Linked DNA regions of Hydrogenovibrio crunogenus. The protein of the gene in region 2 interacts with the protein of the main gene of each other region in a pairwise test. Links are inferred from orthologs where the notes say so. Each region holds a gene or a part of one and is shown on either strand. Other genes may lie near its edges.

The links. The genes of interacting proteins can lie anywhere in the genome.
Region 1: the proteins of rlmN (region 2) and GHNINEIG_RS09900 interact in binary tests that used the Escherichia coli proteins (3 or more experiments, as listed by UniProt). The link is inferred for Hydrogenovibrio crunogenus from one-to-one orthologs.

What each region holds. Positions count from the first base shown.
Region 1 is NZ_CP032096.1:2,074,694-2,080,057, forward strand. What follows is about bases 1-2,782. They hold GHNINEIG_RS09900 (DEAD/DEAH box helicase), read left to right. Parts: upstream 1-679; coding sequence 680-1,885; downstream 1,886-2,782. Other genes in these bases: ppnN (nucleotide 5'-monophosphate nucleosidase PpnN), read left to right, coding at 1-596; GHNINEIG_RS09905 (TetR/AcrR family transcriptional regulator), read left to right, coding at 2,005-2,625; GHNINEIG_RS09910 (hypothetical protein), read left to right, coding at 2,627-2,782. Outside these bases: more of GHNINEIG_RS09910, read left to right, coding at 2,783-3,097; GHNINEIG_RS09915 (EI24 domain-containing protein), read right to left, coding at 3,130-3,909; GHNINEIG_RS09920 (NAD-dependent succinate-semialdehyde dehydrogenase), read right to left, coding at 3,909-5,279; GHNINEIG_RS09925 (EAL and HDOD domain-containing protein), read right to left, coding at 5,320-5,364. UniProt on the Escherichia coli protein: DEAD-box RNA helicase involved in the assembly of the 50S ribosomal subunit at low temperature. Exhibits RNA-stimulated ATP hydrolysis and RNA unwinding activity. Acts before DeaD.
Region 2 is NZ_CP032096.1:695,641-703,719, forward strand. Bases 3,137-6,051 are described here. They hold rlmN (23S rRNA (adenine(2503)-C(2))-methyltransferase RlmN), read left to right. Parts: upstream 3,137-3,995; coding sequence 3,996-5,108; downstream 5,109-6,051. Other genes in these bases: GHNINEIG_RS03245 (HesB/IscA family protein), read left to right, coding at 3,137-3,372; ndk (nucleoside-diphosphate kinase), read left to right, coding at 3,527-3,952; GHNINEIG_RS03265 (helix-turn-helix domain-containing protein), read left to right, coding at 5,101-5,514; hisS (histidine--tRNA ligase), read left to right, coding at 5,549-6,051. Outside these bases: GHNINEIG_RS03225 (inositol monophosphatase family protein), read right to left, coding at 1-733; GHNINEIG_RS03230 (RNA methyltransferase), read left to right, coding at 798-1,604; cysE (serine O-acetyltransferase), read left to right, coding at 1,643-2,425; GHNINEIG_RS03240 (Rrf2 family transcriptional regulator), read left to right, coding at 2,584-3,012; more of GHNINEIG_RS03245, read left to right, coding at 3,046-3,136; more of hisS, read left to right, coding at 6,052-6,829; GHNINEIG_RS03275 (YfgM family protein), read left to right, coding at 6,864-7,505; outer membrane protein assembly factor BamB, read left to right, coding at 7,514-8,079.

The DNA of each region.
Region 1 (5,364 bases), 1.4 Mb from region 2 along the record:
GTGCTGGCACGATGGAAGAAATTCTGTACCTACTGAGCGTTTTAATGCACCCAAAAAATGAAGATATTCCTTTACCTGTGGTACTGACTGCTCCGAAATCCGGTAAAGCTTATTTTGATGCGGTGATTGAATTCATAGAATATACACTGGGGAAAGAAGCAACTGATAAGCTGACATTATTAATCGGCCACCCGGAAGAAGCCGCTGATTTTATTCAACACGGCATTCAAGAGGTCAAAATTCATCGTAAAGCGAACAGCGATGCGTATTACTTTAACTGGAACCTACACATTCCATTTGAACTACAACAGCCATTTAATCCTACCCATGAAAGCGTTTCTCAACTGAGGTTGCATAAAGAGCAACCCGCCCATGAACTGGCCAGTCATTTACGCTGCGTCTTCTCAGCCATCGTGGCCGGAAACGTTAAAACGGAAGGAATTGCTCAAATTGAAAAACATGGTCCTTTTCAAATCAAAGGGGATCGTGAAATCATGAGTCGCATGGATAAGTTATTAAAACAGTTCATTGAACAACGCCGAATGAAATTAGGAACGGATAACTACGAGCCTTGCTATAATATCATTTCTGATTAATCCTAACGGATAACTCCTTTTTTCTGTACGACTCGTACGCTTTTAAATGATTAAAAGCAACGACTGATAACCAAAGAGCAGCCATGACCTTCGAAGAACTAGACCTTGATCCCAAACTCCTTACGGCGATTGAAGAGCAACATTATCACAAACCGACCCCTATCCAGGCGGAAGCGATTCCTGAAATGTTGTTGAGCAAAGATGTGCTGGCTGGCGCTGCGACCGGAACAGGAAAGACAGCCGCCTTTGTGTTACCCGCCTTACAGTTTTTATTGGATGACCCCAGACCGAGCCGTAAACCGAGAGTGCTGATTTTAGCGCCAACACGAGAACTGGCTTTTCAAATCCATAAAGTGGTTAAACAGTTAGGCACTCACTGCCCTTTTGAGTCGAATGTTGTGACGGGCGGGTTCGCTTCAGACAAACAGCTGGAAATCTTACAATCGAATATGGACATTCTGGTGGCCACACCTGGACGATTGCTAAATATTATGAGTAAAGAGTTTATTGACCTTTCAGACATTGAACTCCTGATTATTGATGAAGCCGATCGAATGCTAGACATGGGACAAGGCCCTGATGTTTTAGCTTTAATTGAAGCCATTCCTGGCGATTTCCAAGCGGCCTGTTTTTCTGCCACATTAGCGGGATCAGGCATCACCAAATTTGCTGAAGAAGTGCTCGACTCCCCTGAAGTCATCCAAGTCAACGCGCCGAATGAAAAATCAGAACAGATTCAGCAATTGGTTTACCTAGCAAACGATAAGGCACATAAGCAAGCCCTACTCAAAGCGATTTTGGAAGATGAAACTTGCCAAAGCGCCATAGTGTTCTGCAACAAAAAAGACCGAGCAATTGAGTTGGCTGACTGGCTTCAAAACGAACAGATTTCCAGCACGGTCTTACATGGTGATTTTATTCAAGCCAAACGCTTGGAAAAAACTCAAAAATTCAAACAAGGAAAGGTCAAGGTTCTGGTTGCCACCGATGTCGCTGCTCGAGGTTTAGATATTTCAAACGTGACCCATGTCATCAATTATGACATTCCGTATCGTGGAGACATCTATATTCATCGTATTGGACGCACAGGACGTGCACAACAAGTGGGAATCGCCATCAACTTGGTGGAACGCCATGACATCACCAACTTGCAACGCATTGAATATCATTTGCAGCAATCTCTGCCTGTCAGCAAAATCAAAGGGCTTGAGCCAAGTTTCAAATTAAAAGACGCGCTCAAAAAACCCAAGAAAAAGAAGAAGAAAGCCGCCAAGAAAAAGAAAAAATAACCTTTTTCACCTCCTTTTTTATGACTCGCACATTTCTTTCACATTTGAATCCTGGATTTTTATAACTAAATAGTTAAACTATATAGTTAATTTAATTATCCTTCAGGATTCCTCCATAAATGGCTCGCCAGAAACACAATACAACGGCACTAAAAATTCGTGATACAGCAACCGATATGTTCGCTGAAAAAGGCTACGATGGCACCATAATGGACGAATTAACCATTCGATCAGGTGTTAATAAAGCCAGCATTTATTATCACTTCCAAGACAAGTCGAACCTCTATGAACAATGTTTAACACACCTATTCGGCAACGTTGCCGATGCGGTGATTGAAGCCACCGAACATGCCACGACGGATACCTTAAAACTGGAAGCGTTCGTCAAGACATTTGCAAAACTAGCACATGACACCCCCGCAATGCCTGCAATTCTCATGCGAGAAATTGCGTCTGGTGGCCACAATATGCCTGTCACTGCTCGGCAACAAATGCAACGATTACTGTCGAATCTGAAAGCCATTTTAAGTACGCGACCTTTTTGCCAACACATTGAATCTATCAATCCTCTGACGCCACATTTTATGATTATCGGCAGCTTGTGTTTTTATCTGACAAGCCAGCCAATGCGAGACCATATTGAAAGCACTGAAAAACTTGATCCAACATTGGATGACTTTACCCAGCAACTGATTCAGATTCTGCAATCAGGCCTGGTCAAAAAAACAAAGGAGAGCTAGCATGACATTGACAGCATACCCGATACAATTATTCTTCAATCGCCTTACACTCGGCGTTTTATTCACCATCATCACGCTTCCCGCAATGTCTGCCGATAATCGAACCGCCATATGGTTAGACAAAGAGGAAAAGAGTTTACTCTTGAGTGAAATGCGTCAGTTCTTAGTAGCCAGCCAAAAAATCTTGGCCGCCAGCTTAAATAACGACATGGAAACGGTCAAAATAACGGCTCGACAGGTTGGCATTCAGCAAATGAACTCCACGCCAACGAGCTTAAGAAAAAAACTGCCGAAAGGGTTTAAAACCTTAGGGCCTAAAATTCATAGAGGATTTGAAGACATTGCCTATGAAGCAGAAACTATGGGCGATTCAACCGTCATACTGGAAAGATTGGCAACGTTACAGCAGACTTGTATCAGTTGTCACGCCACGTATCAAATCAAACTATCGACCGACCCGGCCTTACCATAACCCCTGCTAGAAAAGAACTCACAGGGAATATATCAATCAATAATGGCGTCAACATCATCTAAACCAGGTTCCAATGAGAGCTGGTCGAAATAATAATGCGATAATGCGATCACTGCGAGTACGGGAGCAAAGAAACTGATAATCGGAAAAATACTCAAGGCATACAACACACCTATGGAAAACGTGGGTGGCCAATTAGTAATCGGCTTCAGTTTCTTAAACAATGGTTCCGGCAAAATGACCTGCCCCACATCCAATACGATTGCGTAATGAAAAAATAGAAAACCAATCAACCAGAACCAAACAACATTAATCAATGGAACAAACAGCAAAGGAAACGTCACTAAAATCAGTAACAACATCAGCAACCCGAATTTAACCAACTTCCAGATCATGCCTGCCATTGATCCATGCCCGCTGTAAGGCGTATGTGGGTAATGCTTATCGTGTACCGCTTTTACCAGAGAATCTGTCATAAACCCGGTCACAATCATGGCAAACAACAATACTAAATAACTGCCTAAAACAATCCCAAGCATGCCTGCAATCACGGCAACGGTAAACCCAAGAAACCAGAGAATCAAGCCGCCCACTAATGGAATACCACCAATGGTGTCTTCGGCTTGTTGTTGCCAGCTGTTAAAATCTTGCACGAAAGCGCTTTGCGTTACGAAATCACTGGTCAGAATAAACCCGAACAAACCGTACCCCATCAAAGAGACGACAATCAACCCCACCACAAACGGAATGAATAGTCGAATCAAGATAGCAGGCTCTTTTAAATCGACCAGTGTTTTCCAAAGCAATGTCATTATTTCACCCAAATGGTTTTAATATTCGTAAACTCTCGAATCCCTTGCGCGGACAGTTCGCGGCCATAACCGGAATTTTTTACCCCACCGAAAGGCAAACGCGGATCGGAAAAGGTAGAGCTGTTAATAAAGGTCGCGCCTGACTCCATGCCTCTCGCCATCGTTTCAGCGGTGGCAATATCATTTCCCCAGATAGAACCGCCCAGACCAAAGTCAGTCGCATTAGCTAGTCCTAACGCATGCGCTGGCTCAGAAGCCTTCAAAACAATGGCCACAGGCCCAAAGAATTCTTCATTATAAGCCGGCATATTACTGGTGACATTTGTCAGAATTGTTGGCGCATAATAATATCCGGGGCGGTCCAGCTGATAACCGCCCGTGATAATTTTCGCCCCCAGTTCCACAGATTTCATCACTTGCTGGTGAAGCTCATCCAATAAATCCTGACGCGCCATCGGCGCTAAAGTCGTTTCTTTATCCATCGGATCGCCGGCAACAAACTGATCTTCGATTGCCGCCTGGAACTGTGCCGTAAAATCATCTGCAATCATACTGTCGACAATAAAGCGTTTCGCGGCAATACAACTTTGCCCCGCATTCAGAAAACGACCTTTTACGGCGCCGGCAACAGCTTGCTTAATATCGGCATTATCCAACACGATAAACGCATCCGACCCACCTAGCTCCAAAACCGTTTTTTTCAACTCTTCACCCGCAACGCTGGCGACCTTACGACCGGCCGGTTCACTTCCAGTCAAAGATACCGCTCTTACCGTAGGATGACGAATAACCGATTCTACTTTGTCTGAACCAATCATCAAGTTTGTAAAAATACCGTCAGGATACCCAGCTTTTCGGAACACTTCCTCGATTGCCAAAGCACATTGCGGGACATTTGAAGCATGTTTCAACAAGGCGATATTTCCCGCCGTGACAGTTGGCACCGCAAAACGGAACACTTGCCAGAAAGGGTAATTCCATGGCATGACACCCAACACCACACCCAAGGGTAAATAAGCGACATAACTACGGGAGGCATCCGATTCTACCGGCTCATCGGCCAGAAATTGCTCGGCATGTTCAGCATAGTAGTCACACAGCAGCGCACACTTTTCAACTTCCGCCAAGGCTTCGGAATAGAGTTTTCCCATTTCAAGCGTAATCAGTTCGGCTAACAACGACTGATCATCCATCAGAACATCACCTAGCCGTTTTAATAACGCCACTCGGTCTTCCAAAGGCGTAAGCTTTGACCAATCTGCAAATTCATACCCTGCTTGTGTCACAACATCATCCAGTGTTGCTTGATCCCAAGTATCGAATTCCGCGACGAGTTCTCCTGTCGCAGGGTTGATTGATTGCATGGCCATATCCTTTTCCTTCTTTGTTTGGACGGTTAATTTATAAGTATTAAAGATTGTCGGTTGCTTGCTGTGCCCAAGCAGATGCTGACAT
Region 2 (8,079 bases):
TTGCAGCAATTAGATTGCCGGATTCAAGAAAGTTATTGCCACCTTTAAAATCAGTGACCAATCCGCCTGCTTCCATAACGATTAATGCGCCAGCTGCAATATCCCATGGTTTGAGTTTAAGTTCCCAGTAACCATCGACACGACCGCAGGCAACATAGGCTAAGTCTAAAGCTGCCGACCCTGCGCGACGGATACCAGCTGTGCTCAGCATAAATTGTTTTAAGCTTTCTAGGTAGGCATCAACATAGTCAAAGTCGTAATAAGGAATGCCGGTTGCCATTAGAGCATTTTGCAGCGTTTTTTGTTCACTGACACGAATACGATAATTATTTAAACGTGCGCCTTCACCGCGTGAAGCAGAGAATAACTCATCTTTTAGAGGATCATAAACTACCCCATGCGTTAAACGCCCTTTCTCGGTCACTGCAATCGACACAGCAAATTGTGGAAACTGGTGCAGGAAATTGGTTGTACCATCTAATGGGTCGATAATCCATTCAAAGTCAGAATCGGTTTTATGGTGCCCACTTTCTTCTGCTTTTATGCTGTGTTCAGGGTAATATTTACGTATGGTATCGATAATGATTTGTTCAGCATGCTTGTCAACTTCACTGACATAGTCGTTGCGCCCTTTTTCTTCAATACTGATACGATCAATGTTATTAAGCTGGTTTGCAATGAATTCACCGGCTTCTTTAGCTGCGATGGTGGCAATATTTAAAATAGGATGCATAAGTTTGATTCCAGTTGTTAGAATAATCGGTTATTCGAATATAGCGAATTATAGCGGAAAATAGATGATAGAAGATTACAGAACGCACTCAAATTTAGCAAAGATTAAAATTGTCATGGTAGAAACCTCTCATCCAGGCAATATTGGCGCCGTTGCACGGGCAATGAAAAATATGGGGTTGAGTCAACTAGTCTTAGTCAATCCTAAAGATTTTCCGAGTCAAGTTGCCTCGGCACGAGCATCGGGTGCGGCAGACGTTTTAAATGATGCCGCAGTTGTTGATACGTTAGAGCAAGCGATTGCTGATTGTAAATTGGTTGTTGGTGCCAGTGCAAGGCTCAGAAAAGTTTCGTGGCCGCAATTAGATGTACGGCAAACGGCTGAATTGGCCATGGAAACTGTTGGGCAGGATGACGAAGATAATCAAGTCGCTATTTTATTCGGACGAGAAGATTCGGGGTTAAGTAATGCTGAGCTGGATAAATGTCATTATTTGGCACATATTCCAACGAACCCGACTTACAGCTCACTTAATATTGCCGCAGCGGTCCAAGTTTTTGTTTATGAGTTATTGATGGCAACAGATATCAAAAGCGTTCATGAAGCTGAAGGGTATCGCCATAAGTTAGCCAGTTCTGATCAGCTGGAAGGGTTTTACGATCATTTATATCAGGCTTTACAGGATATTGAATTTTTAGACCCAACAAAAAATGCGCGTTTTATGCGCAGAATGAGACGTCTGTTTAATCGGAGTCAGTTGGATGTGAAAGAAATTGATATTTTACGGGGTGTTTTGACGGCGGCACAAAGACAAACAAAACAACTGGACACTTATCGACAACAAGCGCCATTATCAAAAGAAGAGTCTTGAGTGGTGTTGACTGTTAAGGTATTTTTTAAGGGGAAAGCATGTTTAAAAGAATAAAAGAAGACATTCATTCTGTCTTTGATCGTGACCCAGCTGCGAGAAATAGTTTTGAAGTGCTCACAACCTATCCTGGTGTGCATGCCATACTTTGGTATCGGCTGTCGCATTGGTTATGGGGAAAAGGGTTAAAGTGGTTCGCCCGTTTTATTTCAGGGTTGGCACGTTGGTTTACTGGGATTGAAATTCATCCAGCTGCAAAAATCGGTCATCGTTTTTTTATTGACCATGGTATGGGTGTTGTCATTGGGGAAACGGCGGAAATTGGAGATGATTGTACGCTGTATCATGGTGTGACCCTTGGTGGAACCAGTTGGAATGAAGGTAAGCGACATCCTACATTAGGGGATCGAGTCGTTGTTGGGGCTGGTGCAAAAGTGTTAGGGCCGATTGAGATTGGTGATGATGCTCGAATAGGCTCGAATGCAGTGGTCATTAAATCGGTTCCCAATAATAGAACTGTGGTTGGGATTCCAGGGAGGATTGTGGAAACCAATTTAACTGAACAAGAAAAAAGACGTCAGAAAATGGCTCAGAAAATTGGCTTTGATGCGTATGGTGTCGGGCAGAATGTAGAAGACCCTGTTGAAAAAGCCATTTATAGCTTGTTGGATCATGTGCAAAGTCAGGATGAACAGCTAGAAAAGTTGAATGAGCAAATTAAAAAGCTTGGTGGGGCAGATACGCATATGGATTTACCCAGCCTGGAAGATGCTGTTTTGGAGCCAGACGACCCAGAGCAAAGGGCTCACTTTAAAGCGGAATAGTTTTTTAAATCATTGAGATACCTTGTTTCTGGCGCGAGAAGAAGCAAAGCAGGAAATTCTTGAGTTAAAAGGTAGGTTATTGTAGAATTGATTTACTTATTTAATTAATAGATGATTTGCCTGAGGGTGGTCAGATATTTTCAAAAGGTTTTATTTCTATGAAGCTCACCTCAAAAGGACGTTACGCCGTGACTGCGATGCTTGATATCGCTTTAAACCAGTCAAAAGGCCCGATTACATTAGCCATGATTTCTGAAAGGCAGGATATTTCATTGTCTTATCTGGAGCAGATTTTTGCTAAATTGAAGAAATCTGGGTTGGTTTTGAGTGCGCGTGGGCCAGGTGGAGGCTACCGTTTAAGTCGTGATGCCAACGAGATTTCTGTCAGTGAAGTGATTGGCGCGGTGAATGAAGATCTGGAGCCTAGAAAGTGTCGTGGTAAATCCAATTGTCAAAATGGTGTTCAGTGCTTGTCGCACGAACTTTGGGCAGACTTGAGCGGTATGATTAATGAATTTTTGGATGGCGTAACTTTGCAGCAAATTATTGATCGACGTTCTTCTATCCAGTCTGTTCAATTTGCATGAATTAATTAAAGAAAGAAAAGGTTTGAAGTCAGAATGGCAGTAACATTAACACAAGCAGCGGCAGATCGAGTTAACAGTATGTTAGAGAAAAGGGGCCAAGGTATTGGCTTAAGAGTTGGTACAAAGGTGAGTGGTTGTGCCGGATTTTCTTATGTTGTGGACTATGCCGATGAAATTAGGGACAACGATGAAGTGTTTGAAAGTTTTGGCGTTAAGGTTGTTGTGAATCGAAAAAGCTTGGAACAGATTGATGGTATGGAATTGGATTACGTGAAGGAAAGTCTTTTGAATGAAGGATTTGAATTTAATAATCCTCGTGTAAAAGACAGTTGTGGCTGTGGAGAGTCCTTTACCGTTTAAGCATTTTAACCGCATGCCCGCAAAAAGCCCCAGGTAGTTTACCGGGGCTTTTTTGTTTAAAACGAAATTTTATTAACATAAAAAGCCTTTTTTCTGCAATGTTTTTATCAGATTGTTAAAATAACTCTCTTATACGAATATTAGGAAAGCAAATATGCTGGAAAGAACTTTTTCGATTATTAAACCGGATGCAGTAAAGCGTAATCTGATTGGTCAGATTGTCTCTAAACTTGAGCAAAATGGATTGAAGATCATTGCGTCAAAAATGGTTTTTTTGACGGTTCAAGAAGCAAAAGGGTTCTATGCAGAACACGATGGGAAACCTTTTTTTGATACTTTAATTAAAAATATGACGGCAGGTCCCATTATTGTTCAAGTCTTAGAAGGCGATGATGCAATAGCAAAAAATCGTGAAATCATGGGGCCAACCGACCCGGAAAAGGCACCGGCAGGGTCTATTCGTAAAGAATATGCTATCTCAATGCAGCAGAATTCAGTCCATGGTTCTGACTCTCCTGAAAGTGCACAAAGAGAAATTAGCTATTTTTTCAGTGAGATTGAAGTTTTTTCAGCACCTTAAAATGAAAATGTGCTCAATAGAATTGCGGGCAAGTAGGTATTAAGTGACGGATAAGATAAAAAATAAAGTCGATTTACTCGGTATGGATCGTACTGAATTAACAGAGTTTTTTGCCAGTATTGGCGAAAAGCCGTTTCGTGCCGGCCAGGTAATGAAGTGGATTCATCAGTTCGGTGTCAGTGACTTTGAAGAAATGACCAATATCAGCAAGTCGCTTAGAGACAAACTGTCGAAAACAGCGCTTATTCGCACGCCTAAAATTGTTTCGGAGCAACGTTCGGCAGACGGTACCATTAAATGGTTGTTAGAAGTTGATAATCATAATTGTGTTGAAGCAGTCTTTATCCCTGAAAAGTCACGTGGGACTCTGTGTATCTCTTCCCAGGTAGGGTGTGCACTGGAATGCAGTTTCTGCTCAACCGGACAGCAAGGTTTTAACCGAAACTTAGAAAACTGGGAAATTGTTGCTCAGATGTGGGTTGCCAACAAAGCTCTAGGCTGTAAACCTAAAGAAGAGCGTATTATCTCCAATGTGGTTTTTATGGGAATGGGTGAACCGCTGTTAAACGTAAAACACACCTTTCCAACAGCCCGTATTTTGATGGATGATAATGCTTATGGCTTGTCCAAGCGCCGTGTGACGATCAGTACGGCCGGAGTTGTGCCGGCCATTGACAAGATCAAAGAGTCTTTGGACGTTAGTTTGGCGATTTCACTGCATGCTCCTAATAATACCTTACGTGATGAGTTGGTTCCAATTAATAAGAAGTACCCGCTTGAAGTACTGATGCCAGCTTTACATCGTTATGTGGAAGGCGGTCACAGCAAGAAGCATGTGACGGTTGAATACGTAATGCTGGATCATGTGAACGATCGACTGGAGCATGCTCAACAGTTAATTGAACTGCTTGGCGATTTGCCTTGTAAAGTGAATTTAATTCCTTTCAATCCTTTCCCGAATACCGATTATCAACGTTCTTCAAATAATGCTGTGCATCGTTTTAAGGACGCCTTGATGGAAGCGGGGGTGAATTGTACTGTTCGCCGTACGCGTGGCGATGATATTGATGCGGCATGTGGACAACTTGCAGGCAAAGTTAAAGACAGAACCAAACGAACTCTTCAAACTGTTAACTTGGATAAATTACATGGCTAATGAAGCGCACCAAGAATCTACTTCTGATGAAAGCCCCGTCTTTACGGATCTCAGTCGAGCATTGAAAGCGGCTAGAGAGCAGAAAAAGCTATCTGTAAGTGATGTGGCGGAGCAATTAAAAATAGCATCGTCTCATATTCAATATTTTGAAGGGGATCATTTGGATTTGACACAATTGGATCCTTTTCAAAGAGGCTACCTCAGAAACTACTCTGAATTATTGAATGTTGATATAAAACCTTATGAATCCGTTTTTCCAGAAGTGGTTGATGTGGGGTCCAGTCTGCAATCGGTTGATTTAGAAGAACACGCTACTAAGCCGATTATCTCCATTGCCATGATGAGAATTCTCAGTACCTTGGCGGTAATCGGAATCATCATTTTACTGATAGCCATTAACGTATAAATAATAAAAAATCGTAAAAGAGAAAAAAATCCCTATGTCGAAGCAAATCAATGCCATTCGCGGCATGAATGATTTATATGGTGATCAATCACATGCATTTGATTATCTTGTGCAAACAGCCGAGTCGGTATTAAAGCAATATGGATTTCAATCCATTCGCCTACCGATTGTAGAGAAAACAGAATTGTTTGCACGTTCTATTGGTGAAGTCACCGATATTGTTGAAAAAGAAATGTATACCTTTGAAGATCGTAATGGTGATAGTTTGACCTTGCGTCCTGAAGGGACTGCCGGATGTGTTCGAGCGGTAATTCAAAACGGCTTGGCACATAATCAAATTCAAAAGTTATATTACACTGGGCCTATGTTTCGCCATGAACGCCCGCAAAAAGGCCGTTATCGCCAGTTTAATCAATTTGGTGTTGAAGTGTTTGGCATTGAAAGCGTTGATATTGATGCGGAATTGATAGCCTTATCTGCTCGTTTATGGGAAAGACTCGGATTGCAAAATCTAGAGTTGCAAATCAATTCGTTAGGAAGTCAGGCAGCACGCCAAGCTTACCGTGACATTTTGGTTGCCTATTTTGAAGAGCATAAGTCACAGTTAGATGAAGACAGTCTTCGACGTTTAAGTACGAATCCACTTCGTATTCTAGATACAAAAAATCCAGATATGAAAGCATTGGTGGAGGCGGCTCCTAAGTTAATGGATCATTTGGATGAAGCGTCTAAACAGCACTATGAAGAATTGAAGGCACATTTGGATGATTTGGGCGTGGCTTATGTTGAAAATCCAAACTTAGTGCGAGGATTAGACTATTATAATCGCACTGTATTTGAGTGGGTCACCACGGAGTTGGGCGCTCAGGGAACTGTGTGTGCTGGTGGGCGTTACGATGGGCTGGTTGAACAGATTGGTGGTAAGCCAACTCCTGCTGTTGGATTTGCGATGGGCATTGAACGCTTAATGGCACTACTAATGGATAATGAACTGGTTCATGAAGAAAATGGGCCAGATGTTTATATGGTATTGGCCGGAGACAATACAAAGCGCCCAGGCCTGGTTATTTCTGAGCAAATCCGAGAGAATTTACCGGATATTAAAGTTCAAATGAACTGTGGTGGTGGTAGCTTTAAAAGTCAGTTTAAAAAAGCTGATAAGTCAGGTGCGCGTATCGCTCTAGTGTTAGGAGAAGATGAAGTGAACCAACAGCAAATTGCCGTCAAATATTTAAGAGAAGACCGTGAGCAAGAAATGGTGTACTGGGATCAGTTGTTTACGCTTTTAAAAACGGCATTAACCGAATCAAAATAGATTTTTTATTTCTACATTTTAATAGGATAGTTACATGAGTCGTTACGAAACCGATGAAGAACAAGTTGAAGCCATTAAGAGTTGGTGGAAAAAAAATGGAACGCAATTATTATCGGGTATTTTGGTTATTGTTCTGGCCTGGACAGGATGGACATATTGGCAAAATGCCCAAATGACGAAAGCCTTGAATGCTTCGGCTGTTTTCGAGGTAATGCAGGTTAAACAAAGCCAGAATGCGTTAGGCGATGTCTTACGAGATGGTCTTAAGTTAATGGAAGAGCAGCCTGATAGTCCTTATGCATCCGGTGTGGCCTTAATGATAGCGAAGCACTATTTTGATGAAAACGCGTTCGATAAGGCAATTGAAAATTATCAATGGACGATTGAGCATGCGCCAGATCATTCAATTGAATTGATTGCACGCTTAAGATTAGTGACGGTTTATGTTCAAGAAAAAATGTTTGAAAAAGCCGATCAGGTGTTGGCAGGAATCGATCAGAAAGCATTAAGTTTGGCCGAAAAAGGGAATTATGATTTCCAGGTAGCGGAGTTGGCATTGACCGAAGGCGATTTATCTCAAGCCAAAGAAGCTTATAACCGTGTTGTTTCGAATGCCGAGGCGCCAGAAAGTGTGCAAAATTTAGCTAAATTGAAGTTAGCAGATTTGGCAGGGTAAGGATTATTTTGAATTACATAAATACATATTTTCTAAAAGGCATTGGCGCGTTATTGATTCTAGGGTTCATGGCTTCTTGTTCGTCCTCTAAAGTGGTGAGAGAGCCGGCCCCATTAATCGAAATGTCATCGCCTTATCAAGCTGAAAAGGACTGGCAAATTCAATTGGATGCTTTCAAGTATTCGGATGGAGAAGGGTTGTACTTTGCTGAGGATGCTGATTTTGTTTATTTTGGGACGCCTGCAGGTGTGCTGACAAAAGCATTAAAAGCGACTCAGGATCGTTGGACCGATCAGGTTGTTTGGCAGAAGAAGATTCACGAACCGATTGTCTCAGGTCCGACCCTGTACCAAGATCGGGTTATTGTCGGTACCGCGAAAGCCACTTTGATCAGTTTCGTGAAAAAGGATGCCAGCATTGCCTGGCAAACCGAATTGTCGAGCGAGGTCTTGAGTCGTCCAGTGATTGCGGAAGGGCAGATTTTCGTGCGCACGGTGGATGGGAAGCTTTATTCCGTAAATGCTGTGACAGGAAGAGTGAATTGGACCATTGAGCATCAATTACCCAACCTTTC